2 regions of the Hydrotalea sp. AMD genome follow, and region 1 is predicted to be linked to the other one. Evidence: riboswitches for the same ligand, from Rfam matches in the RefSeq annotation. Region 1 holds a riboswitch; the other holds the start of a gene.
What was found. A riboswitch is a leader RNA that binds a small molecule or an ion and turns the genes downstream of it on or off. The one in region 1 is predicted to bind cobalamin.
Positions count from the first base shown of each region.

Region 1 (16,718 bases):
TAATAGAATACCTTCGCGTAAGCGAATATTGATAAAATCAATTAACAACACCGAATTACGCACCATTACCCCTGCTAAGGCAATAAATCCAATCATAGAAGTGGCGGTAAAGAATGCACCCATCATCCAGTGCCCAATAATAATTCCAATTAAAGATAAAGGTATGGCCGCCAACATAATAATAGGCACTGTAAAGTTTTGAAACCAGCCAACTATTAACATATAAATAATTAAAATAACTACTACAAAGGCAATACCTAAATCGCGGAAAACTTCATAAGTAATTTGCCATTCGCCATCCCACTTTAATGAGAAATGATCTTCTAACTTAGGCGCATGGGTATACTCTTCTTTTAATGTATAACCTGCTGGTAATTGTATGGTATTGAGTTTGTCAGAAATATCACTCATGGCATAAGATGGGCTTTCTAATTTGCCAGCCATATCTGCCGTTACATATACCACCCGTTTTTGGTTTTTGCGATAAATGCTTTTTTCTTTAATGCCACGTGTAATGGTTACCAAATCGCCAACCGGAATGGCATTGCCTTGCTGATTGATCACTTTTAAATTTTTAAGCGCATTGATATCTGATTTATCGGCATCACTTAACTGTAATGAAATATTTACCGGATCATAACTGGAAGGTACATGTAACGTACCCACATTGCTGTTCGATAAAGCTGCATGCATGGTAGCTACCACCTGCGCCGGTGCAATACCATAACGCATGGCTTTTTCTTTATCCACATCAAACTTGTATTCAGTTTGGTCGTGCTCTACCCGCCAGTCTACATCCACCACATCTGGCGTTTTGGTAAATAACTGTTTAATTTGTCGGGCAATGGCAATTTGTTGCCTGTAATCGGGACCATACACTTCAGCTACTAAAGTTGACAATACCGGAGGGCCCGGTGGCACTTCCACAATTTTAACATTGGCATTGTACTTCTTGGCAATTTCCTGAATGCCGGGACGCATGCTTTTAGCTATGGCATGGCTTTGCTCTTTGCGATCTTCTTTTTTTACTAAGTTTATTTGTATATCGGCCATATTATCGCCTCTTCTAAAATCGTAGTGGCGTACCAACCCGTTAAAACTAATAGGCCCGGCTGTTCCAATATATTCCTGATAGTTTTCTACCATGGGCTGATGCGAAACATATTCAGCAATTTCTTTGGTAACAGCAGCAGTTTTTTCCAAAGTACTTCCTTCTGGCATATCAATTACTACCTGAAACTCATTCTTATTATCAAAAGGTAGCATTTTAACGGCAACTGCCTTTGTGTAGAACATCAACATGGATGCAAGTAGAATTACAACAATGCTAATCATGAATGCCCAACGCTTCCATCTGGTTTGCAGCATGGGGTTGATAAATGATTTATAAATTTTGTAAATACCTGTTTTTTCCAGCACTACCGGAGGTTTCTCTTTGCCGTGATGTTCTTTTTCTCTCAAGAATAAATAACCCAGGTAAGGAGTTAGGGTAAGTGCTACAATTAGTGACAACATCATGGCGATTGATGCGCCAATGGGCATGGGACTCATATAAGGACCCATTAATCCAGATACAAATGCCATAGGCAACACCGCAGCAATTACAGTAAATGTGGCCAAAATAGTAGGATTACCTACTTCATTAATGGCATAAATGGCGGCCTGTAAAGGCGGTAGGCGTTTCATTTTAAAATGCCGGTGCATGTTTTCGGCAATAATAATGGAATCATCTACAACAATACCCGTAATAAATACCAGTGCAAATAAGGTAATACGATTCAATGTGTAATGCAGAAAATAATAGGCAAATAAAGTTAATGCAAAAGTTACCGGTACGGATAAGAATACCACTAATCCGCCGCGCCAGCCCATCGCCAGCATTACAAATAAGGTAACTACCACAATGGCTATGAATAAGTGAAACAATAACTCAGATACTTTTTCAGAGGCTGTTTCACCATAATTACGCGTTGTAGTTACATGCACATCGGCCGGAATTAACTGGCTTTTAATATGGTTGATTTTTGAAAGAATTTCCTCAGAAATTTGCATGGCATCAGCTCCTTTCTTTTTAGCAATGGATAAGGTTACAGCAGGATAGGCAGATGCATAACGGGCATCTTTTGACGTATCTGCTTTTCCATAACCAAAATATACATATTGGCTGGGTGTTTCAGGGCCATCTACCACTTTTGCCACCTGGCGCAGAAATACCGGTTGTTGTTGATTGGTGCCGATAATTAAATTAGCCACATCATCTGCATTGGTTAAAAAGTTTCCTGTTTCAACCGCAAAAGCTGTATCACTTTTTAACATAGTACCTGATGCTAATTGTGCATTATTGCCCTGCATTTGTTTGGCGATACTCAAAAAATCAACATGGTACTCGGCCATTTTATCTTTGTTCAAAATTACTTTTACCACACGGCTTCGTCCGCCAATAATATTTACAGCCGATACATCAGGTACTTTTTTAATTTCGTTGGTAAGCACTTCGCCCATTTGGCGCAAAGCATAATCATCGTAATGATTACTCCATAAGGTAAGACCTAATACAGGAACATCATCAATAGCACGTGTTTTCACCAATGGCAGTGTAACGCCCTGTGGCAGCTTATCCATATTCTTCATCAGTTCATTGTACAATTTTACCAATGAACGTTCTACATCTTCCCCTACATAAAACTGTACAATTAACATGGCTCTTCCCTGCATGGTAGTTGAGTATACATATTCAACACCTTTTACATTAGAAATAATTTTTTCTAATGGTGCAGTAACTTTCGATTCTACTTCTTGTGGTTCTGCCCCGGGAAACCCTACCAACACATCGGCCATTGGCACTTCAATTTGTGGTTCTTCTTCCCGCGGAATTAAATAGGTACTGTATGCACCTATCAGTAAAAAAGCAATCATTAACAGAATGGTGAGTTTACTCTGTATGAATGCTTTGGCAATATTTCCCGCAAATCCTTTTTCCATAATAAATTTTCTAATAGTTTATAATGTCAGCAATTATTTTATTAACCGCTTAATGGGTGCAACTTTCAATGTTATTCAACAACCTGGTGTTATTTTATTTCTTTCACAGGAACTCCATCCGCTAATTTTCCGTTTGCGCTCAATATAAATGGCTCATCTTTACTTAATCCGGATAACACTTCTACATCATTACCCATTTGTTTACCTAAGCGAACCCAACGTAATAAAGCAGTATGATTGGCTGAAACTGTATACAAACCGGTTAGTTCATCTTTATAAAAAATAGCAGATACGGGAACCATTACAGCATCGTTGCTTGTATTCAATACATTTGTAGTTTGTTTAACAGGCAATTGTGCGGTTACATACATGCCTGCATATAAACCAGTTTTTTCATTTTCGGGAATGGCTACTTTAACAATATACTGACCGCCGGTGTACTGTGCACTCTGGCTTATTTGTGTAATGCTTCCTTTTATGGTTTTATTAATGGCCTGAATGTATAATGGCACTACGTTACCCATGTGCATATTGTTAATTTGCGATTCCGGCACTGCAATACTTACCTGAAAACTGCCTGATTTTTCAATGGTTAACAATGGCATTCCGGGATTGGCCATACTACCTGCATCGGCCATTTTTTGTGTTACAACACCACTAAATGGAGCTATTAGACTGGTATAAGCTAACATGGCATTTACCTCATTACGCATTTGCCTGGCAGCATCTACTCTTGATTTGGCAGCATTGTATTGTAAAGTAACATTATCCAACTCTTTGGCAGAAGCACTTTGTTGTTGGTACAATGCAGTAAAGCGATCGTAATCTTTTTGTGCATTTTTTAATGCAGCTTCTGCTTCTGCAATCATGGCATCGGCCTGTGCTCTTTTGGCCAACATATCCTGATTGCTGATGGTAGCCAATAACTGACCTTGTGTTACGTGATCACCTACTTTTACTTTCATTGATGTAATATAACCCATTACACGTGTGCTGATATTGGCACTTTGCACCGCTTCTATTTGTCCGCCTAAACTCAATGCATTTTGGGTTGCAGCATTGGGTAAGGCCATTTTTACTTCAACCGGAAGAATCGCAGTTGTATTTTCCTGCTTTTTTTCATTAGATGAGCAGGCAGAAAAAAACAGGCCTGTCATTGCCAACATAACGGTAGTGGTCTTTACATTTTTATTCATAGCTATTTTTTGAAATTTTTATTAATGAGTGGTTGTAGTTAAAAATTGTATATAAGCTTTGGTTGACTGGTAATTATACTGTGCCTGTGCCAGTCCTAATTTTTGTTGTGCCAGTTGTGTTTCGGCCATCAGCACATCAGTAGTTTTTACTAAGCCCTGCTCGTATCTGTTTTGCAGAATGCGCAAAGCCTCTGCAGCCTGTTGAATGGCAGCGTGCTGCTGCTCAATTTGAAACCGGGCATCCTGTAAATCGCGATTAGTTTTATTGAGTTCTAATTGACTTTGGTCTTTTTGTTGTGCCAATTGTTGTTCCAGCTTATTGCGCTCCAATGTTTTGGTAACAATGGTATTTTTGGTTCTGTTACCATTAAAAATATTCCAGGAAAGTTGTATGCCGGCCAAATAAGCATTGGCACCAAAGCCAAACATGCGGCTATCGTTCAGTTGATAATTTCCAAAAGCATTCAGCTTAGGTAAATAACTCATTTTGCTGCTTTTAATCATCAGATTACTGGCTTCTATTGCGGTTTTCATAGCCATAAAATCGGCACGTGCATCCGGAACTTTTATAGCTGTATCTGCAACGATAATATCATCAATATTTTTATCGGCAATCACATATACCAAGCCTGCAGGTACGCCCATCAAAAAACTTAAATAGTCACTTGCATTTCTAATATTACTTTTTGCATTGGCCAAATTGGTGGTTACCATACTTTCATGCACCTGTGCATTCAGTACATCAGATTTCTGAACCAGACCCTGATTAAAATAATTATTGGTGAGCTGGTACATGGCATGTGCAGTTTGTGCCGCTTCCTGCAACACTTTCACTGCATCATAAGCCAACTGAAGTTGCAGATAAGCTTTCTGTACTTCATAGGTAACATATTCTTTTGTACGCTTTGTTTTAAACTGATACAATTCAGATTGTTTAGCTGCACCTTTCCGCATATACAACATATCCAAATTTAATAGCGGTTGCTGTACAGATAATTGGGTGGAAAAATCTGGTGTACCAGAAGGATGATTCAATAAATCAGGATTGAAATCAGCCTGTGTAATGGATTTTTGCTGCAGTTTAAATCCAAATGCATTCAAGGGATTATTGGTACTCATAGCTGTATAAGAAACTCCAACCTGTGGTAAAAATATGGCATCGGTTTGTTTATAATTGCTTTGAGCAATTTGTTCGTCAACCCCTGCCAGTTGTACTGATTTGTTATTGGAAGATGCCCTTGTAATAGCATCGGCCAAGGTTAAAACCTGCGTACTATCCTGCGCTGATACCAGATGATTGAACAACATTAAACATACGCCAATGAAGGCACTGACTGCATACTTTCTTTTCATTCTTAGCATCGTGTTAAAAATTTGATGCAAAACTATCATCAGCAAAAAGCCTGTACTGTGACATATATCACCCAAAAAAAATTCCTTTTTTTAAACAAACAGCAAATAATGGTTCCTCTTTTTGCCCGGTTATACAACCCATTATGTGATAAACATCACCAAACAACAAAAACTGATGTTGTAACTTCGCTAAAAATTTTACAATGGCAACGAAACATTTAACCACCCAGGAATTCAAAGACTTTGTTTTTGATTATACCAAAGAACAGGAATGGAAATACAAAGGCAACTTGCCTGCTATTATTGATTTTTATGCAGACTGGTGCGGGCCTTGCAAAATGGTAGCTCCTGTTTTAGAGGAATTATCGAATGAATATGAAGGAAAACTGATTGTTTATAAAGTAGATACCGAAAAAGAACAGGAACTGGCTGGCGTATTTGGCATTCAAAGCATACCTACTTTTTTATTCATACCGGCAGAAGGTCAACCCATGATGCAGCCCGGTGCTTTACCCAAAAAAGTATTTAAACAGGTAATTGAAGAAGAATTACTGCCTATTGCAAGTGAAGAAAAATAAAGAAAAGTGAGAACCCGGGTTATATTGTAATAATTGTGCCCGCTATTTTTATTGTTAATGGGTGATATTGAAAAAAGAATAAAATGATGACAAATTTTTGGGACCAACGGTATGCAGAAAATGACTCAGTGTATGGATTAGAACCAAACCAGTTTTTCAAAACATTTATTGATAACAACAAACCGGGCACAATATTATTACCCGCCGAAGGCGAAGGGCGCAATGCCATTTATGCTGCACAGCAAGGGTGTACCGTTGATACATTTGATTACAGTGCAGTAGCAAAAGAAAAAGCACTGCAACGTGCAGCATCATTGGGTGTCACTATTCATTATGAAGTAAAAGATATCAATGATTATGTTCCGGAAAAACAATATGATGCGGTAGCACTCATTTATGTGCATTTACCCGAACCCCTCCGAAAAAAGTTTCACGCCAATGTAGTAGCCTCCATAAAACCCGGTGGTTACTTAGTGGTAGAATCTTTCAGCAAAGAACAAATACATCATAAAAGTGGAGGACCAACCGATCCTAATTTATTATACGATGCACCCACACTCTGTGCCGATTTTCAATTATTACATATTATCAGTTGTGGCCAAAAAGAAGTAATCCTTTCAGAAGGAAAATTTCATTCAGGCAGTGCCGATGTGTTGCGATTAGTAGCCCAGAAGTTGTAATTTATTACTGCGTGGATGAATAGGCTATGCAATGCACCAATTTTGATGCATGGAACATCAACTTTTTTATGAAAAGAATATTGCTGCTTGTAATTGTATTGATTGCATTTTCAACTGCCTGCAAAACAAACACAAAACCCCCATTACCAGCGATGACGATACAACAAAAGTTGATGTTGACCTGAATGGCCGGCCTTTCAGATGCCGCCGGTAAAAGGCAATGGGGCAAAAAGTAAATGAATTAAAAAACTACCTCCACTAACTACCAGTCAGCACAATGCTTTATTACCCGAACAATTGCTCAACTTAAAAAGAAGCAGTTTTGAGGCAACCCACATGATGGGCTTTTCAACCGCAGATGCTACTTATAAAAACGAAGATGGCAGCCAAAAAATTAAATTAACGCTATTTGATTGTGCAGGCGATGCCGGAGCAGGTATTTATTCGCTGAATCATCTTACAAAAATGAATATTCAATCCGAATCAGAAGACGGCTACACCAAATCAATTGATTTTATGGGGCAAAAAGACATGGAAACATATCAAAAAAACAACAATAAATACGAATTAATTTTTTTAGCAAACGATAGATTACTCATTAACATAGAAACCAACACACTTTCTGAGGATGAACTAAAACCGGCGGCAGCTTCACTTCAAATTAAAATCCCATCCTAATTCCATTATTTTTCGATATATTTTATCTGAAAACCCAATATCTCCAAAGTATTGAATCCAAAAATTTTTCACAGGCCTTCCACAAATTGTATTCGTTAAAAAAAATCATTCCTTTGTATGAGGTGGATTGAACAAAAAAGATTAGTGCAGTTTTTTTTGTTTGAAGAGAAATATGTTTTCAACATGGGGTTAATAACAATTTTGCCATTTAAACCCAAGCTTAACTATTTTGCTGCTCGGTTTAGGGTTTCCTTCACATGGAATGAATAGGGAATCAGGTGTAAGTCCTGAACTATCCCCGTAGCTGTTACCCATTTTCAAATGTTTTGGCAAAACACACCACTGTTTCAAAAGAAATGGGAAGGTAGCCAAATCATGGGAAGTCAGAAGACCTGCCTTAAACCAACACATAGCAATGCTTTCGGGCGAAAAGCAGGTTAGTTCAGTATAGGCCGGCAACCACTTATTCCGGTTTATATAACAACCACTTCAGCACCGAATATTCATAAAACAAAAAAATTGTAATACTATGAGCAGTGATGAAATTTTATTGAAAGAAAACAAAGATCGCTTTGTAATTCTGCCCATTAACTATCCGGCTATTTGGGAAAAATACAAACAACATGAAGCCAGTTTCTGGACCGCAGAAGAGATTGATTTGAGCTCAGATTTAAAAGATTGGGAAAACCTGAATAACGGCGAACGCCATTTTATTTCACATATCCTCGCCTTTTTTGCAGCCAGCGATGGAATTGTCAATGAAAATTTAGCGGTTAATTTTATGAGCGAAGTTCAACTGCCGGAAGCACGCTGTTTTTATGGCTTTCAGATTATGATGGAAAACATTCACTCAGAAACCTATGCGTTGTTAATAGATACTTACATTAAAAATCCCGAAGAAAAAAACAGATTATTTCATGCCATAGATACTGTGCCTGCCGTAAAGAAAAAAGCAGAATGGGCTTTGCGCTGGATAACCAATGGCAATTTTGCAGAAAGACTGGTTGCGTTTGCAGCCGTAGAAGGCATTTTTTTCAGTGGCAGCTTCTGCTCTATTTTCTGGCTCAAGAAACGAGGTTTGATGCCCGGATTAACTTTCAGTAACGAATTGATTTCACGTGATGAAGGTTTGCACTGCGAATTTGCATGCCTGTTGTATAAAATGCTGCAAAACAAATTATCGGAAGCACAGGTAAAAAGCATTATTACTGATGCAGTGACCATTGAAAAAGAATTTATTACGGAAGCACTACCGGTAGATTTAATTGGTATGAATGCCAAATTAATGCAACAATACATTGAATTTGTGGCCGACCGCTGGTTGGTTGAACTGGGCTACCCAAAGGTGTACAATGCCACCAATCCATTCGACTTTATGGAAATGATTTCGCTACAAGGCAAAACCAATTTCTTTGAAAAAAGAGTGGGCGACTATCAAAAAGCCGGTGTAATGAGTACCAACAATGTATCACAATCTTTTTCATTGGATGAGGATTTTTAAAGTAATTCAATATCCCAATAAAATAATTTCAATTAAAATAGTTTGACCATGCACGTAATAAAAAGAGACGGAAGAAAAGAAACCGTAAAATTTGATAAAGTAACCGCACGAATACAAAAATTATCCTACAGCCTTAGCCCAATGGTGAATGTGATTGATGTAGCCAAAAAAACCATTGAGGGTATTTACGATGGCGTACACACTGCAGAATTAGATAATTTAGCTGCCGAAACCGCCGCATCGCTCACCATTACGCACCCCGACTATGCTATTCTGGCTTCACGTATTGCCGTAAGCAATCTACACAAAAACACCATCAAAAGTTTTTCTGCAACCATGCGGCTTTTATACAATTACACTGATACACATTCCGGAAAAAAAATGCCATTAATAGCAGATGATGTAATGGAAGTAATTGAAACCAACGCAGAATTATTAGACAGTACCATTATTTATGACCGCGATTTTGCCTTTGATTATTTTGGATTTAAAACATTAGAAAAATCATACCTGCTTAAAATCAATGGCAAAATTGTAGAACGGCCGCAACACATGTATATGCGGGTAGCCATTGGTATTCATAAAAAAGATGTAGAAAGCGCCATTAAAACCTATCATTTAATGAGTGAGCGCTGGTTTACCCATGCTACACCTACCCTGTTTAATGCAGGCACACCCAAACCACAAATGAGCTCCTGCTTTTTGTTAACCATGAAAGAAGATAGTATTGATGGCATTTATGATACATTAAAACAAACCGCAAAAATATCGCAAAGTGCGGGTGGTATTGGATTAGCCATTCATAATATACGTGCTACGGGCAGTTATATTGGCGGCACCAATGGCACCAGCAATGGCATTGTGCCTATGCTGCGGGTATTTAATGATACAGCACGATATGTAGACCAAGGAGGCGGTAAAAGAAAAGGCGCCTTTGCAGTGTATTTAGAACCCTGGCATGCCGATGTATTTGAATTTTTAGACCTGAAAAAAAATCACGGCAAAGAAGAATTGCGGGCAAGAGATTTATTTTATGCACTATGGATTCCCGATTTGTTTATGAAACGAGTAGAAGCCAACGAAGAATGGAGTTTATTTTGCCCTAATGAAGCACCCGGCTTAAGCGACTGCTGGGGCGAAGCTTTTGAAAAATTGTACACACAGTATGAAGCAGAAGGCAGGGCCCGCAAAACCATTAAAGCACAAGAGCTTTGGTTTAAAATAATGGAATCGCAAATAGAAACCGGCACACCTTATATGTTGTATAAAGATGCTGCCAACCGCAAAAGCAATCAACAAAACTTAGGCACCATTAAAAGCAGTAACCTATGTACTGAAATTATGGAGTACACGTCGCCTGAAGAAGTGGCGGTATGTAATCTGGCTTCGCTGGCATTGCCACGCTTTGTAGAAAACGGCAGTTTTAATCACGAAAAATTATATGAGGTTACTTATACCGCTACCATTAATTTAAACCGCATCATTGATCATAATTATTATCCGGTAGAAGAAGCCAGAAATTCAAACCTAAAACACCGCCCCATTGGTTTAGGTGTACAGGGGTTGGCAGATGTGTTTATTTTATTACGCCTGCCTTTTGAAAGTGACTTAGCTAAAATGTTAAATAAAGAAATTTTTGAAACTATTTATTTTGCTGCCATGACAGCCAGTAAAGACCTGGCCATTCAGGAAGGTGCTTATGAAACATTTGCCGGCTCACCCTTATCAAAAGGTATTTTCCAGTTCGATATGTGGGATGCAACCCCTTCTAACCGTTGGAACTGGGAAGCACTGAGGCAGGAAGTAAAACAATATGGCGTTCGCAATTCATTACTGGTTGCACCCATGCCCACAGCCTCTACCTCGCAAATACTCGGCAATAATGAATGTTTTGAACCCTACACTTCTAATATTTATACCAGAAGGGTATTAAGCGGTGAATACATCATAGTAAACAAACATTTACTGAAAGATTTAATTCAATTGGGTTTGTGGAATAACACCATGAAAACGAAGATTATTGCGGCCAATGGTTCTATTCAAAACATAGCAGAAATACCCGCAGATATTAAAGAATTGTACAAAACAGTTTGGGAAATTAAACAAAGAAATATTATTGATATGGCTGCCGACAGAGGTGCATTTATCTGCCAATCGCAATCATTGAATTTGTTTGTAGATGCTCCCAACTCATCCAAACTTACTTCTATGCATTTTTATGCATGGAAAAAAGGCCTTAAAACAGGCATGTATTATCTGCGGTCACAGGCAGCCACACAGGCTGTTCAGTTTACTGTAGAGAAACAGGCAGAAATTACTGCACAACCGGTAATACCAGTGGCAGAAGCTGCAGCCGAAACCGATGTAACAGCCACCATAACAGAAGGCGCTGTTTGCACCATGCAGGAAGGATGTATTAGTTGCGGCTCATAAAATCAGCAAATGGATACTTTTTAAAAAACCGTTATAAATTATATAACTGTTTTTTTATATCAATTAAAATATTGAAGTTTGTTCAATGATTAAAGGCTTTTTTAGACTGAAAGGATAACAGAATATACTTAGGCGAAGAATAACAATGAATTTTACTAAACATCAGAAAAATAAATTCATGGAGAACAACCCAACGCCACATCCTTTGCTTTGCTGGGATATTGTATTAGAAGGAATAGAACGGCGCAAGCAATTAAAAAAAGATTTGGAAGCACTACAAAATATTATGTACCGGAACGAATGGAAAGAAGTGCGTGCTGCTTTTCAGGAAGCCTTAATTTGGGAAGATAAAACCATTATAGTTACCGATACCCAATTAAACATCATTCACGCCACTGAAAACTTACATACCATGAATGGTTATTGGCCCCATGAAGTAATAGGCCAACGCCCAACGCTATTTCAGGGGCCGGCCACTTCTCTTGATACACGTAAAGCCATTAAAATGGCTATTGATGCCTTGCAACCTTTCCAAACCTCATTAGTAAATTATCGTAAAAACGGCAGTATATATACCTGCCATATTGAAGGCTTCCCCATATTCAACCAATCAGGCAGGTTGGTAAATTTTATGGCTATTGAAAAAGCAGCTTAATCAATATTTTTAAACCATTACTTCAGCTATTGACTACTGTATTGTATCAACATAATTTGATTTAATATTGTAGTATGAAGTTAGTTAAAAATATTATTTTCGATTTAGGTGGTGTTTTCATAAACCTCGATTTTCAAAAAACAAATGAGGCATTTCAACAACTAGGTGCCACACAATTCTACAGTTTTTTTTCACAAACCCACTCCAATAGCCTTTTTGCAGCTTTAGAAACCGGCACCATTGCAACGCATGATTTTTATGATGCTTTCAGAAAACAAACAGGTATCCTGGCAACAAACAAAGCCATTGCCCATGCCTGGAATGCTATGTTAATTAACTTTCCACCCGAAAGAATTGAATGGCTCAATTCGATACAAAATAAATACGATGTTTTTTTATACTCCAACACCAATCAAATTCATTACGATTGTTTCATGGAAATGTTTAAACGTGATACCGGCAAAGACAATTTTAACCGCTATTTCAAAAAAGCCTATTATTCTCACAAAATAAAAATGCGCAAGCCGGATGCAGATGGATTTCAACTTATTTTACAGGAACAAAATTTAGCCCCGGAAGAAACTTTATTTATTGATGATACGTTACCTAACATACAAACAGCCCATTCGTTAGGATTACAAACCATACACCTGAAAGCACCACTAACGGTGTTAGATATACCGTTATAACTGTTCTATAATCGAATCACCATGGCTTCATAAGGGCGTAAGGGCATTTTATTTTTTAATGTGATAGTTATAGGTGTTATAGGTGTTTTTACATAATTGGCCAATACCACTTTTGCTTTAGCAGATAATGTAGGACTACTAAATACCGCATCTTTAGCAGAAAAATTCAATAGTATCAAAAATTTACCGGCAGCATCTTCTCTAAGGTATGCATATACTTGTGGATTGGCTTTATCCAGCAATGTGTATTTGCCATAAACCAGGGTTGGGTTGTTTTTACGCAGTTGTACTAATTTTCTAAAATAATGCAGACAACTATTCGGGTCATTTTCTTCAACAGCAACGTTCACTGTTTTATAATTCGCATTGATGCCAATCCAGGACATTCCGGTTGTAAAACCTGCATTTCTGGAACTATCCCATTGAAAGGGGGTTCTGCCATTATCCCTTGCTCCAAAAGAAAGATTTTTCAGCAGTGCTTGCACATTGCCGCCCGTCATTTGTGTATGCTTGTATTCATCTAATATTACCTGATCCCGATAATCATGAATGGATGAAAATTTGGGATTGGTCATGCCCAATTCATCCCCATTATAATAAAAAGGAGTGCCCCGCATGGTAAGTAAAAAAGTAGAGAGCATTTGTGAGGAATGGGTTCTAAACTGTGGTAGATCATTTCCAAATCTGCTCACCATTCTGGCCTGATCATGATTGGCCAAAAAAACAGCCAGCCACCCACTGTGTTCAAAAGCACTATCCCATTGCGAAAAAATCGATTTAAATTGCAACAAGCTGTATCCGTTAGGCTTCGCAAGGTCTACCCCATTAAAAGCATAAGCAATATTCAGTTCATGCCGGTTACTATCTACCAAATTATGTGCATCTTCAAACGTATTACCGGCACCTTCTGCTACACTCATTACATCGTATTTACTAAAAATTTGCTGGTTCATTTGTTGTAAATAGCCGTGTATATTACCCTGCATGGCATAATAACGTGTAAAATCTTTTTCAAACCCTTTCGGGAACATGGGGAAGGTGGTATCTTTTGCCACAAATTGAAAAGCATCTAACCTAAATCCGTCAATGCCTTTATCAGCCCAAAAGCGCATAATATTGTACACTTCATTTCTAACTTTAGGATTTTCCCAATTTAAATCGGGTTGTTTATCTGAAAAATAATGCAGGTAATAGGCATTGGTGAGTGTATCATACTTCCAGGCATCATGATTAATATCGAACAAACTATAACGATAAGGTGGTTTCCCATTTTCAGCATTCCACCAATGATAATAGTTGCGATAGGGGTTATTTCTTGAACTCTGGCTTTTCTGAAACCATTCGTGTTCGTTGCTACTGTGGTTCACCACCAAATCCATTACCAATTTAATACCTCTGCGGTGCATTCCATTTAACAAAGAATCAAAATCGGCCATCGTCCCAAATTCCGGCAAAATTTTGCGGTAATCGCTTACATCATAGCCATTATCAAAATTGGGCGATTGGTAAATGGGGTTTAACCAAACCACATCAACACCCAAACTTTTAATATAATCTAATTCAGAGATAATGCCTTTTAAATCGCCTACGCCATCGCCGTTGCTATCTTTAAAACTTCTGGGATAAATTTGATACACAATGGCTTCTTTCCACCATTTTTGATTGGCATCTGCTTTTGGTAGTTCAGATTGTGCATTACTATTTTCAGCACAAACAGTGAGACATAATAAAAAAATGGCAAGTATATTTTGTTTCATAAATAGTTTGATGAAAGGATGAAGTATTTAAATAACACAATGTATCAGAAAGCAGAAGCGCATTCCTTTAATATATCCGGCTTTATTTCATTTCTTCAAAATCAATATACTCTTCATCTGCCGGTTTTGTTTTAGAAGATGCAGCTTTAGATGTGGCATTAAAATTATTTTGCGATTCAGCAGCCTGCTGTTGCGCTTGTTGCATGGCATTAATCTTCTGTTTCATTTCAGAAGTAGCTTTGCCAATTGGCACCACCAAATCAAATACAAACTTGTAAATCAGATACAATACACAACTCCAAATAATAATTTTTAACATAGTGGCAAAAATACAATAACAGGGTTTAATTACAACCCTCCGGCCATTTTTTAACCATTTATAATAAGTTCCTATTTCTAATTTGGAGCGTAATCATTTTATCCATTACATTTGCAACGGAAAAAAGAACGATAGAAGGGAACGGAAGCGTTCCCTTCTGCTTTATAGGTATGTCAACACAAACACACATAGAACAAATTACCGGCATTGTAAATAGCATGCTGGAAACCGAGCCTTCATTTTTTTGCGTAGCGGTTAAAGTAAAACCCACACAAAATATTAAGGTGTTTTTAGATGGCGATGAAGGATTGCCCATTGAAAAATGCGTGTACTTTAATAGAAAACTGTATCAATTAATCACAGAAGCGGGTATTTTTCCGGAGGGCGAATTTAGTTTGGAAGTTTCTTCACCCGGCGTTGGTGAGCCGCTAAAACTACACAGGCAATATGTTAAAAATATTGGCAGAAATGTTGAAGTAGTATTTACCGACGACACCATTAAACAAGGTGTTTTGCTGGCCGTGGCAGAACAGGATATTTTATTGGAACATACAACAGGAAAAGGCAAAAAAGCTATCACACAACAAATTTTAATACCATTTACTAATATAAAAACAACAACCGTTCAAATTAAATTTTAATATTCATCAGGCCCGTTTGTATCAACAAAGCCTGAACTACCGCTAAAAAATTGAATTATGGCAAGTATTAATCTTATTGACGCATTTCAGGAATTTAAAGACACCGAAAATCTGGACAGACCTACTTTGATGAAAGTAGTAGAAGATGTTTTTAAAACCTTATTACGCAAAAAATATGGTAGCGACGAAAATTTTGACGTAATTGTAAATGCCGAAAAAGGCGATTTGGAAATCATCCGCCGCCGGATGATTGTAGAAGATGGAGAAGTGCATGACCCACTTGCCGAAATCAGCTATTCAGAAGCCGTTAAAATAGAGCCCGATTTTGAAGTGGGCGAAGAATTGTATGAAGAAGTTGATATGCTCGACTTTGGCCGCCGTGCTATTTTAGCTGCCAAACAAACTTTGGCCAGCCGTATCAACGATTTAAAAAAGAATGTACTGGTAAAAAAATACAGCGATCGCATTGGTGAAATCATTTCTGCCGATGTGCATCAGGTTTGGAAAAAAGAAGTTTTATTAATGGATGAAGAAGAGAATGAATTAATTTTGCCAAAATCTGAACAAATACCACAAGACTTTTTCCGCAAAGGCGAAACCATACGTGCAGTTGTTGCAAGAGTTGATTTAAAAAACAATTCCCCTGTCATCATACTTTCACGAACCAGCCCTTTATTCTTAGCCAAACTTTTAGAAATAGAAGTACCGGAAATTTTTGACGGACTAATATCAATCAAGAAAATTGTTCGTGAGCCGGGTGAAAGAGCAAAAGTAGCAGTAGAATCTTATGACGACAGAATTGACCCCGTTGGTGCCTGTGTAGGCATGAAAGGAAGTCGTATTCATGGAATTGTACGTGAATTGAAAAACGAAAATATTGATGTTATTAATTACACCAATAATATCCAGCTACTCATTCAACGCTCTTTAACACCTGCTAAAATCAGCTTCATGAATATTGATACAGAGAAGAAGCAGGCTGATGTTTATTTGAAAGCTGATCAGGTATCGCTTGCCATTGGCCGAAGAGGCGTAAATATTAAATTAGCTTCTGAACTAACCGGATATACTTTAGATGTGTTTAGGGAAGATGAAGAAAAAACAGATGAATTTGACATTGACCTGGAAGAATTTAGCGATGAAATTGAACCCTGGGTAATTGAAGCATTCAAAAAAGTAGGATGCGATACGGCCCGCAGTGTTTTAAATTTAAATGAAGATGAACTGGAAAGAAGAACCGATCTGGAAAAAGAAAC
Region 1 covers NZ_SCKY01000014.1:53,422-70,139, reverse strand. The annotation lists gene EO766_RS11450 (efflux RND transporter permease subunit) at 1-2,982, opposite strand, end outside; gene EO766_RS11445 (efflux RND transporter periplasmic adaptor subunit) at 3,072-4,178, opposite strand; gene EO766_RS11440 (TolC family protein) at 4,200-5,531, opposite strand; gene trxA (thioredoxin) at 5,735-6,109, shown strand; gene EO766_RS11430 (class I SAM-dependent methyltransferase) at 6,193-6,789, shown strand; gene EO766_RS11425 (hypothetical protein) at 6,839-7,003, shown strand; gene EO766_RS11420 (hypothetical protein) at 7,126-7,467, shown strand; cobalamin riboswitch at 7,695-7,881, shown strand; gene EO766_RS11415 (ribonucleoside-diphosphate reductase small subunit) at 7,997-8,968, shown strand; gene EO766_RS11410 (ribonucleoside-diphosphate reductase subunit alpha) at 9,017-11,401, shown strand; gene EO766_RS11405 (PAS domain-containing protein) at 11,580-12,056, shown strand; gene EO766_RS11400 (HAD family hydrolase) at 12,131-12,745, shown strand; gene EO766_RS11395 (glycoside hydrolase family 13 protein) at 12,751-14,502, opposite strand; gene EO766_RS11390 (hypothetical protein) at 14,585-14,821, opposite strand; gene EO766_RS11385 (LSm family protein) at 14,992-15,462, shown strand; gene nusA (transcription termination factor NusA) at 15,520-16,718, shown strand, end outside.

Region 2 (16,718 bases), on a different contig from region 1:
GGTATTGGTACCAATTTTTACAATAGGCTCTGCACCGGTTATTGGTGAATACCCATTGAAAGTGTACCCATCAATCTGATTAAAAGAATTATAAAAGTTGGTACCTAAACTTAGGCCAAACCCAAGCGTAGGATATAAAGCTGCTTTGGCTACCTGAATATTTTTTTGTGCAGCCTTTAACCGAAAGGCGTTACCCTTTTGTAAAGGCTGATTATTCAAAGCTAAAGCATACACAACTTCGGGTTGTAAATCTGCAAAGGATTCTAATGGTATCGTTGAAACATCTGGTGTATCTACTTCAAAGGGTGCAGCAGCATCCAAATTCAATACTGCTTTCAATTGTAAAACGCTTTGTAAAAAAGTGGTTTTAGCAGCAATGTAATTGCTACTATCATTGGCTAATTGTGCCTCTAGTTCAATTTGGTTCAACTCAGGCAATGCACCTGCATCTACCTGCTTTTTAGTAATATCTAACTGCGTTTGCGTTTGTTGAATTTGTACCTTACTAATATTAATTTGCTCATTGGCACTTAATACCTGTAAATAATAGGTAGCCACATTTAATGCCGCATCGTTCGATGCTTTTTCTACATCGGCCAAAGCCGCCTGTGCACTGAATTGAGCGGCAGAAACATTGCTCTTCAATCGATTCCAATTGTATAAAGTTACATTGCTATTGGCTTGTATATTTTGATACAAAGCCTGTGTATTGGTGTAAATATTGGTGGTTCTGTCAATTGACCGGCCAAATTGCACCCCAACACCCGTTCCTAACGAAACGGTGGGTATTTGAAATAATTTAGCCTGCTGTACCTGCAATGCAGCCAGTCTGGCCTGCACATCAGCCTGTTTTACAGAAATATTGTTTTTCATGGCATATTCTACGCATCGCTGCAAACTCCACTTGTCTTCTTTGTTTTGCGCATTGCTATACAAGAAGAGTAAGGAAAAACTAATCACCAAAAAATATTTCATGCATTATCGTTTGTGTCCATTAAAAAACATTCCCATACCAGTTAGATGCCTGATTCTCTATTTTATATGGATGTTTCGGAAAACTGCATTCCATACCTCCTTCAAATTGTTTAGCCCCCCGTTAACCAAAAACTATCTTCAATCAAACATCTTATTACAAAAATAACAGAATAGTTCAGGCACTCCGAAATTTTAGATAAATGGTTTATTGAGCAGGAGCAACGGCTTTTAGAAAGGCCTGTTGTAAATCGGCCACCAAATAATTGGCTTCTTCTAATCCAATATACAAACGAAGCATTCGGTGATTGGGGTTCATTTTGTTGTATTCATTTTTTGGCATACCGGCGCAACGGGGAATGATTAAACTTTCATAACCACCCCAGCTAACCGCCATTTTAATATGTTGCAGGGCATTACAAAATAATTCTATTGTTTCAAGCGCTACCGGCTTTAAAACAAGGGTACACAAGCCACAGGCGCCTTTCATTTGTTGCTGCGCCAATTCAAACTGTGGAAAATTACTGTCGAACGGAAAGATAACCGATTCAACCATGGGCTCCTTTTTTAAATAACCAATAACCTGTTTCGTGGTTTGTGTAATATGCGCTAACCGCATGGGCAATGTTCTAAGGCCGCGAATTAACAACCAGGCATTAAAGGGCTGTATACCACTGCCTATATTCATATATTCACTATTAAAAATGCGTTGAATCATTGCGCTGTTACTACTTAAAACACCTGCTACCACATCACTATGTCCGCTAATGTATTTAGTAGCCGATTGCAGGCTAATATCAATACCCATTGCAATGGGTTGCTGATAAACGGGTGTACAATAACTGTTGTCGATAACGGTAACAATATTGTGCCGTTTTGCCAATGCTGCAACAGCACGAATGTCCTGCAGTTCATACGTCCAGCTATTGGGCGATTCTAAATAAAACAATGTGGTATTGGGCTGTAGTGCATTTTCCCAATTTACAATAGCTGTTCCATCAATATAGGAATGCGTAACACCAAAACGGGGTAAAATTTCTTCAAACATTTTTCTTGCCCAGGTATACACACCTGCTACACTTACAATATGACCACCTGATTTTACATTGGCCAACACTGCTGCAAAAATAGCTGCAGCACCACTGTTAAACACCAAACAATCTTCCGCACCATCTAATGCAGCTAGTTTTTGTGTCAGCATTTTAACTGTGGGATTTAACCCACGGCTATAGAGCCAGGTATTGTATTCATCAGCAAAAGCTTCACGCAAATCCGCCACCGTTTTAAAGGAAAAATTAGAAGTTTGCACAATGGGTGGAGCCACCGCCCTGAAGTAGGCCTCATTATCTTCGCCCAGCTCATTTAAAATGTATGATAAAGAATAAGTATCTTCCATAGCAATTCAATAAATATTTAAATAATGGTTTCTTTTCGGTTTTGTTGTTTTTTATGAAACAGAAAATACAATGCAATAAATCCAGCCAATACCAAAATACCAACCAGCGCTGTATCAGGACTGTGAATAATAATGCTGATACAAACAAACACATAGGCAGCAATAAAAATAAGCGGCAGTAATGGATATAATTTCATTTTATATATTCCGGTGCCATCTAAGTGTTTTGTTTTTCTTCTTAAAATAAAAATGGTAGCACTGGAACCCACCATACCAAACGAATCTAAAAAAATAGTGAAATTTAAAATTCTTTCAAAGGTTTGGGCAAAGAATAAAATTACAATACACATTGCAGCAAATACCGTTAAAGAAACAGTTAACACCTGATTTTTATTATTTTGAACAGCAAATGCTTTAGGCAATGAACCTTCATCACTCATTGCATACATGACTCTTGGATTGCTAAGCAATAAGGCATTTACATAAGAAAGAACACCCACAAACAAAAAGAATGAAAAAATTTCAGCACCTCGAATGCCAAATACATTTTGAATTAACACATAAGCAATTTCTGTTTCATTTTTCATCTGATGAAAACCGATAACCCGATAATAACTCAGGTTTACCAATAAGTACAATACAATAATGATGGTAATGCCCATAAAAATACCACGGGGCATATTTTGGGCCGGCTTGTTGATTTCATTACCAAAATTGATGGTTTGCTGATAGCCTCCATAAGTAAACGATACAGCTATGAGACTAATCCCTAAACTTTGAATCCAGCTCATATGTGGAGTGCTATCAGCCATAACACTTGCTGTTGCTACTGCCTGATGATATGGAAAAAACAAGGCCGCAATGAGTACCACTATCATTCCTATTTTAATTAGCATTAAAATATTTTGAGCCTTTGCACTCATACGCAAACCCATTAAATTAATACCATAAAACACTAAAATAGCCCCGGCACTGATAATGGCTTTATCAATATCCGTCCACTGATGACCGGGAAACAATTTTGTAATATAACCACTTCCTATTAATGCAACGCCACTTAGTGATGCAGCATTGCTGATTAAAATGATACAGTTAATGGCAAAGGCAATACTAGGATGATAGGCTACTGAAAATATTTTATAATACCCGCCGGTAACCGGGTAACGGCTACCTATTTCCGCATATGTTAAAGCACCACAAAAAGCTATCAATCCACCCAATATCCATGCAGTAAAATAAACAGATGGCGTAATGGCATCCTTGGCAGAAGTAGCGGCGGTTCTGAAAATACCCATTCCAATTACCAGCCCTACTACAATCATGGTAAAGCTAAACAAATTCAGTTGTTGTTTTCCCTGCATGTTGCTAAAGTATGGCACTCAATATAGTAAAGAAATCAATGAAACACAGAAAAAGCTGTTCATTCTATAGGCCACTTTCTATCCATGCATAAATAGCAGGATAGATACCACCCTAAAAACCGACCCATGAATTGAACATAAAGCATCATTTTCCGGCAATAAGCAATGGCACATATCTGTTCAAAAAACAGCTCAATATATTGGTTTAGAAGTTGAGATGATTCTTTTTTCAATACGCCTGTCCGGCACAATCCAAATAACAGCTACTACCCCATATAAAAACAAAGCCACCCAGGCATTCCAAAATCCAACTGCAATGGCAATAATATAAATATAAACTGAAACTTTTCCCTTAACATCATTGTTTATGACTGCAGCTAAAGCAGCCTCTTTTCCATGCAATGCAATTAACGTACGAACCAAAATAAAGTAAGCAATGGCATTCATTAATAACACAAAGCCATACAATACCACCGGTAAACTTTCAAAATGATTTCACCATCCATCCCGACACAAATGGTACCAATGACAACCAAAAAAACAAATACAAATTTTCAATAATATTTTACCGTTTACAAGCGCAACACTTTGCATTAAATAAATGGTGGTGGTTACTCCAGTAAATTCCAATATAAATAAAACTCAAATATAACTTAGCAATACCGGCCATATTGCTTGTAATGCACTAAATGTAGCAGTATGTGGCACTTTAAACTCTAACACCATTATGGTAATAATTATGGCTATTACGCCATCGCTAAAAGCTTCCAATCTTCCTTTTCCCATGGTGAATCATTCGGTGAAAAAATGAAATTAAATAAAAAATGTACAATTCAAAGCAATTACTATTTTTGCCTTGTATTTGGTTCTTTTTATTGCATTGCAAGCCATTCTTTCAACGGTATGCATTGTGATAGAAGGATTAAAAGGGAAACCGGTGTAATTCCGGTGCTATCCCCGTAGCTGTAAGGGCCTCAGTAAAAGAGAAAGCGATAACAACCACTGTTCCTAAAACGGAATGGGAAGGTGCTAAAGCCCCAAGCCAGAAGACCTGCCAGATACAGCCTCATTGAAAAATGAGTTTGTCATTCACGGCTTTCGGGTGAAAAGCATGGAATGTAAAAGACTGTCTGCAGCAGTCGATTATATTTCTCCGTTTTTTTGTTTTCCTGAAAGCTCATTGTTTCATTTTAAAAACAATCAACAATGAGCAAAAAATTAACGCTCCTTCTTACATCCATAGCTTTGGGCTATGCAGCTTTTGCACAACAAGACTCTATGGCCACCCGCCAGTTAAACGAGGTGGTAGTAACCGCTTCTAAAACACCTATTAAAGAATCAGAAACGGGTAAAATTGTAACCGTAATTGATCAAAAAACCATTCAAAACCATGCAGGCAGCAGTTTAGCTGCATTGTTGAATACACAGGCAGGTTTTTTTATTAATGGCAGCAACAATGCATTGGGTACTAATTTAGATTTGTACTTCCGTGGTGCTTCTGGAGGCAATATGTTAATTGTGATTGACGGAGTGCCGGTGTACGACCCCTCACAAATCAACAATTCATTCGACCTGAATAATATTCCTTTAGACCAGGTAGAACGTATTGAAATTCTGAAAGGCGGACAAAGTACTTTATGGGGCAGCAATGCCGTTGCAGGTGTTATTCAAATTTTTCTAAAAAAAGAAGCCAAAAAGAAAATGGCCCTGAATGCCAACGCATCTTATGGCACTTATAACACTTTCAATAGTGGTGCCGGCATTAGCGGCTCGCTTAAAAAATGGGATTATTTGGTGCAGTACAACTACATTAAAAGCGCCGGTTTCCCTGCTGCTTATGATAGTACGGGTAAGCAGAACTTTAAAAAAGATGGTTTTGAGCAAAGCAGCGTAATGGCTGAAACCCGTTACCATTTTTCGCCTTCATTAACAGCAAAAGCGTTTGGCAATTTTAGCCATTACCAAACCGATTTACCTGCCGGTGCTTTTACCGATGAAAAAGATTATACCCTTAACAATAAAAATAATTTGGGTGGACTGGCATTAGATTTTCAACACAAAAAAGTAAACTGGACTTTACAGGGAAGTTACCAGCAAACCAACCGCCATTATGTAAACGACAGCACTTATGTTTCGAGCCCTTATTACAATTATTCGAACCAGCAATATAACGGCAATACCACTACGTTAGAAACCTTTGGCAGTATCCGTTTCCAAAAACATATTCGCCTGGTTTCGGGTATTCAGTACCAACATCAAAACACCAGCCAAAGCTATTTCAGTACCGGACCTTACGGACCCTACACTTCTGAACTGGGACAAGACAGCGCCAATGTTAACCAGCTTTCGGCGTATGCCTCTTTGCTGTTGCTGAATATTCATGGGTTTAATTTTGAAGCCGGTGGCCGCGTTAACCACCATTCCATTTATGGTAACAATGCAACTTATACCCTTAATCCCTCATTTGTAATTGATGAAAATACCAAGTTATTTATTAACATTTCATCAGGCTATAATATTCCTTCGTTGTATCAATTGTATAGCGCTTATGGCAACAAAAATTTAAAACCTGAAAGCAGTACTACTTATGAAATTGGACTCCAAACCCAAAGCACAGATAAAAAAATGAGCCTGCGCCTTGCTGCATTTAAAAGAGATACCAAAAACCTGATTATTTTTTATACCGATGCCAATTACAACAGCTACTACATCAATCGCGACCAACAACACGACTATGGCTTTGAAGTAGAAAGCAATACACAAATTGGTACAATTGGCACCTGGAGTAATAATCTTACCTATATTGACGGGCATGGCATTCAAAATGGTGTTAGTGTAAACAACCTGTTCCGACGTCCTAATTTTGTGATGAACAGTGTACTTACCCTTTCGCCCGTAAAAGGCTTTACCATTGCACCGGCCTTTAAATACGTAGGTACTCGTTTAAAAGGGCCTTATGATATTGGACCTGATTTACAGCCCGCTTATTATACTGTTGACTGTTTTATCAGCTACCGGGTTAACAAACAAATTCGCCTGTTTACTTCGCTCAACAATATTACCGACCAACAATATTTTGATATTGTAGGCTATAACAGCAAACGCTTTAATATGATGACAGGGGCTTATTTTAACTTTTAAATTAAAACAATCGTTATGTCTATTCAAAAATTCAATCCGGCAACAGCAATTGTATTGTTGTTTATTTTATTAGCCGCTGCTTTGCGTATTTGGAATGCCGGCAGTACCCTATCGCCTTTGGCCAATTTTACGCCCATTGGTGCCATGGGGCTATTTGGTGGTACTTATTTCAATCAGCCCTGGAAAAAATATGCATTTCCTTTAGGTGCTCTTTTTTTTAGTGATGTGATAATGATGCATACCATTTATGCAGGTTACGGTAACGGGTTGCTGTACAAAGGATGGATATACACTTATCTTGCATTTGCAGTAATTGTTTTAATAGGCACATTGATTAAGCATGTAAAAATGAGTACGGTAATCACCGCGGCATTTGCGGCTGCACTGGCACACTGGATTATTACAGACTTACCCGTTTGGTGGTTTGGTGGATTAGATATCAGAAACGGCCAACGCTTACAGCGCAATTGGGATGGGTTTGTTCAATGTTATGTTCAGGCTTTACCCTTTTTAAGGAATATGCTGGTAGCCAATATTGTATACGGCGCCATTTTTTACGGCAGTTTTGAATGGCTGCAAAAAAAATATCCGGCCTTATCAGTGCATGCGGTTTCAAAATAATAAACGTACAGGGCTTGCTGCAGTAGCCCTGTTTTTTCTTAAACCCATACTATGCTAAAAATTGTTTCCTTTTTGCCGGCCGCCACACAAATGATATATGATATGGGCCTCGACCATATGCTCTATGGTATTACCTTCGAATGTCCTGAACCTGCCCTTTCTCAAAAACCCAAAGTGGTTCGCTGTGTTTTAGAAGACAACCATTTAAGCAGCACTGAAATTGATACTATTTTTTCTGCTGCGAAAGCATCGGGAAAAAGCTTGTATTATGTGGATGAAGATTTACTCCAACAAATAGAACCCGATATTATTTTTACACAGGATGTTTGTGAAGTATGTCAGATTGATACGGCCTGCACTGCCGCTGCCATTGCCCGATTGAAGAAGCAACCACAGTTAATTGCCTTAACACCGCAAACACTGCAGGATGTGTATCAAACTGCCATCACTATTGCTACTGCCATTGGTAAAGAAGAAAAAGCATATCAGTACCTGGCACAGCTGCAACAAACCACAAACCATATTTTAGATAAACTTCGTCAGCACCAAATGCCGCTTAAAACCGTGGCATTGTTGGAATGGATACAACCCATTTATAATTGCGGACATTGGATTCCTTACCAGATAGCCATGGCCGGTGGCATAGACATGCTCAGCCATCCCGGTGGCGATTCCATTGTTACCCCCTGGAGCAAAATTGTACGTTACAATCCGGAAATTATCATCATTGCACCCTGTGGCTTTTCCATTCATCGTGCAAAAGAAGAAATACATCTTTTAACTCAATTTCCGGAATGGAATGGTTTAAAAGCAGTACAAAACCGGCAAGTTTATCTGGCCGATTTTGATTTGTTTACCCAACCCAGTGCCGGAACACTTGTTAACGGTATTGCCTTGCTGGCAGCATTATTTCATCCCCAATTATTTCAGATTCCTGCATCATTGCAACATAAATATCTTCAGCTTTATCCCCAAACCTTTGCTTATGCCACACCATGAAGAAAAATTATGCGCCCGCTGCCAGCAACCTTTTGAATGTAAAGTGGGCGATATAACCCATTGCCACTGCACTGAAATTACATTAACAGATGCGGAAAGATCTTTCATTGAAAACCGTTACAGCGATTGCCTTTGCAAAGCATGTTTATTGGCACTAAAAAACAAATATATTTTATTTAAAGAAAAATATTTTTTACCATGATTATTTTAATAACCGGTGGAGCCAGGAGTGGCAAAAGTAATTATGCGCAAAATCTGGCATTAAATATGAGTAACAGCCCGGTTTATGTTGCCACGGCTAAGGACTGGGGAGATGATTTCACCGAAAGAATTCAACACCATAAAAATAACAGAGGAAAAGAATGGATGAGTTATGAAGAAGAATTTGAAGTGAGCAAACTGCCTATTCAGGAAACAGTTGCAGTAATAGATTGCATTACGCTATGGCTTACCAATTTTTTTATCAAAAACCAAAACAATATTGATACAGCACTAATAGAATTTAAAAAAGAAATAATAGCCATCCATCAAATGCCGGGTACTTTTATCATTGTAAGCAATGAGATTGGAATGGGTGTTCATGCAGAAACGACCATTGGCAGAAAATTCACGGATTTACAAGGCTGGGCTAACCAATTCGTTGCCTTACTGGCCGATAAAGTGATTTTTATGGTGAGTGGTATTCCTGTAATCATAAAAGAAACAAATCAATAATGGCACATCTATCTGTTTTTAACTGGAGTGGCGGCAAAGACAGTGCATTGGCACTTTATAAAGTTTTTCAAAATACTGAATGGCAGGTTGGCGCATTACTTACCTCTGTAAATCAAACTTATAATCGGGTGTCTATGCACGGTGTTAGAAGTATATTGTTAGAACAACAGGCTGCCGCCATTGGCATACCGTTAGTAAAATTATTACTGCCAGAACAACCTGATATGGATACCTATAACAGACTGCTCACCAATACCATGCAACAATTCAAAGCACAAGGGTATACCCACTCCATTTTTGGCGATATATTTTTAGAAGATCTGCGCAACTACAGGGAAGAAAAATTAGCAGCAGCCGGCTTTCAGGCACATTTCCCTTTATGGAAACGCAACACTATTGAATTGGTGCATGAGTTTATTGATCTCGGCTTTCAATCTATTATCGTTTGCACAAAGGCAGAACTGTTAGATGAAAGTTTTGCAGGCAGAATCATTGATCATGATTTTCTGAAAGACCTTCCCGCAAATGTTGACCCATGTGGCGAAAACGGTGAATTCCACAGCTTCGTTTTCAATGGCCCTATTTTTAGGCAACCCATCCCGTTTACCATTGGCGAAAAAGTATTGCGGACCTACAACGCACCTAACAATGCAAGTAACCCCTGTTCATCACAAAATCATCAACAAAACCAGATGGGCTTTTGGTTCTGCGATTTAATTCCTGCTAACCATGGAACTATTTGATGTATTCAATAAAAGAAGAGATACCCGGCATTTTACCAATGATGTTGTTCCGGATATGGTATTAGAAAAAGCACTGCGGGCAGCACACATGGCTCCATCTGTTGGATTAAGTGAAGCCACCAAATACTATTTGCTATTAGAGCAGCATATCAAGAATGCTATTCACGAACTATTTCAAAGCGAAAACCAAAAAGTTGAAGCAGAACTTTTACACAACACTGCTCTGTTACAACAGTACAAAAAATTAAAACTGGAAGCAATTAAAGAATCGCCCGTTGGATTAATTATTACAACTGATTATAGTGTACTGGAAAAATTTACCATTGGCATTTCAGGCACTGCCGATACCCTGCAATGGAGCAGTGTTTGTGCTTTACAAAACCTATGGTTATCATTAACTGAAGATGGATTTTCACTCGGTTGGGTATCTATTCTAAATTTTACGGCATTTAAAAATTTACTGAATATACCGGCGCATGAATACCCATTGGGATATTTTTGTATTGGGAAACCGGCAACCGATTATGGACAACAACCCATGCTGCAAAAAGATGGCTGGAAGTCCAAATCAAAAAATTCGGAAGTAAAAGAAATTAAACAGTTATATCCTACTGCAAGTAATGCTGCAAACTTTCAATTCAGTAAAATTGCCGGAACAAACAATACTTTGCTCAAAGAAGCACTCATCAAAAAAACAAATGGCAAAACCAAACCCGTAGGTGCATTGGGTATATTAGAGTCCATTGCAGTTAAAGTTGGATGTATACTGGAAACAACTGCTCCGGAAATAAAAAATCCGAACATGATTATTTTTGCGGCTGATCATGGTATTGCTGCAACCGGACTGGTAAATCCATATCCGCAGGTAGTTACACAACAAATGGTTCGCAACTTTTTACAAGGTGGTGCAGCCATTAATGTTTTTTGCAGGCAAAACAACTTAAAACTTACCATTGTTGATGCAGGTATCAATTGCGTTTGGAAAAATGAGGATTTAGCATATCCCAATTTTACAGTGAGCAAAATAAATATGGGTACTAAAAATTATTTGGAAGTACCTGCAATGACCAAAGACGAGTTGGTAACCTGTTTACAAAAAGGGAGGGAGTATATTCTCCAACTAAAACAACAGCAATGCAATACAATTGCCCTTGGCGAAATGGGCATTGGCAATAGTTCATCGGCAGCACTTATTATGCATGGCTTATTAAATATTCCTTTAGCAGCATGTGTGGGAAGAGGCACTGGCACAAATAATGACCAATATCAAAAAAAATTGAAAGTATTGGAAAAAGTGGCTCATCAATACCACCTCCATCATAACAATATCGACCCTTTACAACTTTTACAACTAATTGGAGGATTTGAAATTGCCATGTTAACAGGCGCTTACTTGCAGGCGGCTGCGGAAAAAATGGTGATTATTGCTGATGGATTTATTACAACAGCAGCATTGCTTGTAGCAAAAAAATTACAGCCAAATGTTACAGATTATTGCATAGCATCACATCTTAGCAACGAAAAAGGTCATCAGCAAATGTTAGCCTATCTGCAATTACAACCATTGTTGCAATTAGAATTACGTTTAGGTGAGGGAACCGGTGCAGCATTAGCCCTTCCCTTAATCCAGTCGGCTATTGCTATGCTGAATGAAATGAATGATACCGATTCCTTTCAAATCAACGGACCTTCCAACTAAATTAAATTTTTTATTTGTATACATGAAGAAGCAAATACAATTTTTTTTTACTGCATTAATGTTTTTTACCCGATTACCGGTTCCAAAAAATATTAACCACAACCAAAATTTACTGCAACAGTCGGCTCGCTATTTTACCTGGGTGGGTCTCTTGGTTGGTTGCATTACTGCAACTGCATATTATGTTTTCAGCCTGCTGCTGTCTGCACATCTTGCCATTGCTTTTTCTATGTTAACAGGTATTTTAACTACAGGTGCTTTTCATGAAGACGGCTTTGCAGATTGCTGTGATGCATTTGGCGGAGGCTGGACAAAAGAAAAAATTTTACAAATTATGAAAGACAGCAGGCTGGGTACTTTTGGAGTAACCGGCTTAACAGGAGTATTGGCATTGAAGTATTTGCTATTGGTTGAAATTAGTCCTCAAATTCATAGCAAATACTTTTTACTGCTTTTTCCATGCGCACATGCTGCCAGCAGGTTTATGGCCATTGTTATCATGCAAACAAGTAGTTATGTACAGGATACAGATACCAGTAAATCAAAACCATTGGCTAATAGAAAATTAACCGTTATTGAAATAGCAATTGCTATTGCAGGAGCCTTAATTCCATTTTGTTTTCTTCCCGGCATTTGGCTTGTTACATTAGTGCCCATGTTATGGGTAACATGGCGGGCTGACACATATTTTAAAAAATGGATAGGCGGTTATACAGGCGATTGTTTGGGCGCCACCCAGCAGGCTACTGAAGTTGTTTTCTATATTGCTGTTTTGATCATAGTTAACCACCTGCATTAAATATATAAAATGATCATTTATTTAATACGTCATACCACACCTTCTATACCAAAAGGAACCTGTTATGGTCAAACTGACATTGAACTATCCCATACTTTTGCTGAAGAAGCAGCAACCCTTGCAAAATTTATTCCACCACTTAGTTTTAAGGTATACAGCAGCCCCTTACAACGTTGCAAATTATTGGCTAAAAAATTGTTTCCGGATGTGCCCACTCAATACATACCTGAATTAATGGAAATAAACTGTGGCCAATGGGAAATGAAATTTTGGGATGATATTCCAAAGGAAGAACTCAATACCTGGATGTTCGATTTTGTAAATTGCCCCTTCCCAAATGGTGAAAGCTATATACAGTTCCATGAAAGAATATCAAAATGTTTTCAGCATATTACATCCAACCCAAACTATCCTTTGGCCATCATTACCCACGGTGGTGTAATCAGAAGTATTTTATCCTATCTTACCCAAACACCCTTGCAAAAATCATTCGAAATTTTTAATATACCATATGGTTGCATCATTCAACTTACCTTACAAAACAATCAAAGCAGCTGGCAATATTGTTACAATCCACAACCAACACAAACAGAACAACACAGACCTGCTTAATCGTTTTTTGATTGTACCTTAGCAAAAACCTAACCGAATGACGATTCATTTCGACCAGCTCATTACCGTAACATTTACCTTGTTTGCGGTGATTGATATTGTAGGCTCCATTCCACTGCTCATTTCTTTAAAAGACAAAATGGGCGATATTCGTTCGTCCAAAGCCACACTGGTTTCGGGCGGCTTAATGATTTTGTTTTTATTGGTGGGCCAACAGTTTTTAAGTATTCTCGGTTTAGATATCCGCTCTTTTGCAGTGGGTGGGTCCATCGTTATCTTTTTATTAGGTTTGGAAATGGTATTGGGCCACGAAATATTTAAAGGCGATGCCGATGCTGCCTCGGGCACTGTGGTTCCCATTGCATTTCCCATCATTGCCGGAAGCGGAACCCTTACTACCATCATGTCGCTCAAAGCCAACTTTCAACAGGGTTATATTTTAGCAGGCATCCTCATTAACCTGGTCATCGTGTATATTGTACTTAAATCATTGAAATGGATTGAGCATGCCCTCGGAAAAGCAGGCCTGTTGGCTGTTCGCAAATTTTTTGGGGTAATATTATTGGCCATTGCCGTAAAAATATTCAGCAGCAATATTGGGGCATTCGGCAAATAATACTTTTGTTACCGGCTTTGGCTATGCTATTGAGCTTCCGTTGCGTCGCACCCTTGTACGTTCTGTTCATAGCGCAGCTTTGGGTATCACCGCAACAGTTTATCAGAATTATTGACGTTTCAATAGCCGAAACATTTATTTTTGCGGCCGAACAACTACAGGCCTCGTAGTACAATGGATAGTATAAGAGTTTCCGAAGCTCCAGATCCAGGTTCGATTCCTGGCGAGGCCACAATCTACCCTTTGAAACCCTTATTTTAGCTGTAAATATACAAAATCAGGGTACAAAGAAGGGACGATTTATTATGACACTGAGCCAATCCTTAACAATACCTCAAAACAAATTTTGACCTCTCCCCAAAAAATTAAACAAGAAAAAATTATAAATATCCTGCCTTAACCCCTTAATACCCCCACCCAAATAAACGAGCGTTTTTTTGCCTACTTGTTTTATATTTGAAAGATTAAATATGCAAGTAGAATGTTTGAACAAACCTTTAAAAATATTGACGATATACTTCACAAAGACGCTGGTTGCGGTAGTGAATTGGATTATGTGGAGCAAACCAGTTGGATTCTGTTTCTCAAGTATTTGGACGACTTAGAGAAAGACCGTGCCACAGCAGCCGAACTTACAGGAAAGGCATACACGCCTATTATTGACAAAGAATATCGCTGGACAACCTGGGCTGCACCTAAAAACAAGGACGGTAAACTCGACCACCACAACGCTTTGACAGGTGACGACCTCACCGACTTTGTAAATGGCAAACTCTTTAACTACCTCAAAAAGTTTAAGCAAAGTGCCGAAAGTGCCGACACCATTGAATATAAGATTGGCGAAATTTTCAGCGAACTGAAAAACCGAATCCAAAGCGGTTACAACTTACGGGAAGTGATTAACCTCATTGACCAGTTGCGTTTCCGCACCCACGCAGAAAAGCACGAAATGAGCCACCTCTATGAAGACAAGATTAAAAATATGGGCAACGCTGGGCGTAACGGTGGCGAATACTACACGCCTCGTCCGCTCATTACGACCATTGTAAAAGTGGTTGCCCCTAAAATTGGCGACAAAATTTATGATGGTGCTTGTGGCTCTGCTGGCTTCCTGTGCGAAGCGTTCAATTATCTCAAGTCACACAAATCGCTTTCCACCAAAGAAACCGAGATACTTCAAAAGAAAACCTTTTACGGCAAGGAGAAAAAATCGCTGGCTTACATATTGGGTGTAATGAATATGATATTGCACGGTGTGGAAGGTCCTAACATCATACACACCAACACGCTTGCCGAAAACCTTGCCGACATACAGGAAAAAGACCGCTATGATGTGGTGCTTGCCAATCCACCATTTGGTGGAAAGGAACGTGCTGAAGTGCAACAAAACTTTCCGATAAAAACAGGCGAAACCGCTTCACTCTTTTTGCAGCACTTTATTAAAATTTTGAAAGCAGGTGGCAAGGCGGGTGTAGTAATCAAAAACACATTTTTAAGCAATACCGACAATGCCACTGTTGCCATACGCAAAACCTTGTTGAAAAACTGCAACTTGCACACCGTGTTGGATTTGCCCGGTGGCACTTTTACCGGTGCAGGTGTAAAAACCGTTGTGTTGTTTTTTGAAAAAGGAAAACCCACGCAAAAGGTTTGGTTTTACCAATTGAACCTCGACCGCAATTTAGGCAAGACAAACCCACTCAACGAAAACGATTTGGCGGAGTTTATTGAACTGCAAAAAACCTTTGCCGATAGCGAAAACTCTTGGACGGTAAATGTGGCAGCCATAGACCAAAGCACTTTTGATTTAAGCGTAAAAAACCCGAACAAAAAAGAAGAAATTACGCTACGCCAACCGCAAGCCATTTTGGAAGAAATGAAAGCATTGGATGAAGAAAGTGCGGAGATTTTGGAATCTATTAAAAGTCTGATCTAATATGAAAGACGAAATTGTATTATACCGGCCCGATGCACTTGCCGAGCATATTGAAGTTAGGATTGATGAAAAAACGGAAACCATTTGGCTAACCCAACAGCAAATTGCTGATTTATTTGGCACGCAACGACCCGCCATTACCAAACATTTAGGAAATATTTTTAAATCGGGCGAATTAGACGAAAATGTGGTTAGTTCCATTTTGGAACATACCACCCCTCACGGTGCCATTAAAGGCAAAACACAAAAGTCCAAAGTGAAGTATTACAATATAGATGCCGTATTATCTGTGGGTTATAGGGTAAATTCTGTCCGAGCTACCCAATTTCGCATTTGGGCAACCAGAGTTCTCAAGGATTACTTGTTAAAAGGCTATGCCCTAAACAATCGAATGAACAGAATGGAAGACAATGTGGAAGCTATTTCAGAAAAAGTTAACCAAATTGAGCTGCAAATAAATACGCACCTTATTCCTACCCAAGGTGTATTTTTTGATGGGCAGGTGTTTGATGCTTATGAGCTGGCATCAAAAATTATCCGATCGGCAAAGCAAAGCATAGTATTGATAGACAATTACATAGATGAAACCACCCTCACCCATTTGGCAAAAAAGAAAAAGGGGGTAAACGTGCTGCTGCTCACCAAAACCATCACTAAACAATTACAACTGGACGTGCAGAAAGCCAAAGCACAATACGAAAACTTTGAACTAAAAACCTTTACCCATAGCCATGACCGTTTTTTAATTGTTGACAACAAAGAAGTGTATCATTTGGGAGCTTCACTCAAAGATTTAGGTAAAAAATGGTTTGCTTTTTCGAAACTGGAAGCCAAATCGGTAGAAAGTATTTTAAACTCAATTTTGGAAATGATATGACTTTCGACAAGCTCAAGTCCCAAGAAGGACCACAAAAAACAAAGGCAGGTGCGCCAAGTCGAACCTGGGAAATAAAGAAGTTGGGGGAAGTTTCAGAAATTCTAAATGGTGGAACTCCAAAAACCAATATTGCAGAATATTGGGACGGTGATATTCATTGGATTACTCCTGCGGATTTAGGAAAGCTAACGAAACCAACAGTTAATAATACTCCTAGAAAAATCTCAAGGTT
Region 2 covers NZ_SCKY01000021.1:51,387-68,104, forward strand. The annotation lists gene EO766_RS14260 (TolC family protein) at 1-975, opposite strand, end outside; gene EO766_RS14265 (trans-sulfuration enzyme family protein) at 1,181-2,368, opposite strand; gene EO766_RS14270 (APC family permease) at 2,386-3,729, opposite strand; gene EO766_RS14275 (hypothetical protein) at 3,922-4,203, opposite strand; gene EO766_RS14280 (TMEM175 family protein) at 4,372-4,515, opposite strand; cobalamin riboswitch at 4,612-4,802, shown strand; gene EO766_RS14285 (TonB-dependent receptor plug domain-containing protein) at 4,936-6,870, shown strand; gene EO766_RS14290 (DUF6580 family putative transport protein) at 6,886-7,491, shown strand; gene EO766_RS14295 (ABC transporter substrate-binding protein) at 7,543-8,490, shown strand; gene EO766_RS14300 (cysteine-rich CWC family protein) at 8,477-8,692, shown strand; gene EO766_RS14305 (bifunctional adenosylcobinamide kinase/adenosylcobinamide-phosphate guanylyltransferase) at 8,689-9,204, shown strand; gene EO766_RS14310 (Dph6-related ATP pyrophosphatase) at 9,204-9,947, shown strand; gene cobT (nicotinate-nucleotide--dimethylbenzimidazole phosphoribosyltransferase) at 9,934-11,646, shown strand; gene EO766_RS14320 (adenosylcobinamide-GDP ribazoletransferase) at 11,669-12,445, shown strand; gene cobC (alpha-ribazole phosphatase) at 12,455-13,057, shown strand; gene EO766_RS14330 (MarC family protein) at 13,095-13,673, shown strand; tRNA gene EO766_RS14335 (tRNA-Arg) at 13,834-13,905, shown strand; gene EO766_RS14340 (type I restriction-modification system subunit M) at 14,155-15,609, shown strand; gene EO766_RS14345 (RhuM family protein) at 15,611-16,486, shown strand; gene EO766_RS14350 (restriction endonuclease subunit S) at 16,483-16,718, shown strand, end outside.
Region 2: linked by a shared signal. The riboswitch ahead of EO766_RS14285 (TonB-dependent receptor plug domain-containing protein) and the one ahead of EO766_RS11415 (ribonucleoside-diphosphate reductase small subunit) in region 1 are both predicted to bind cobalamin.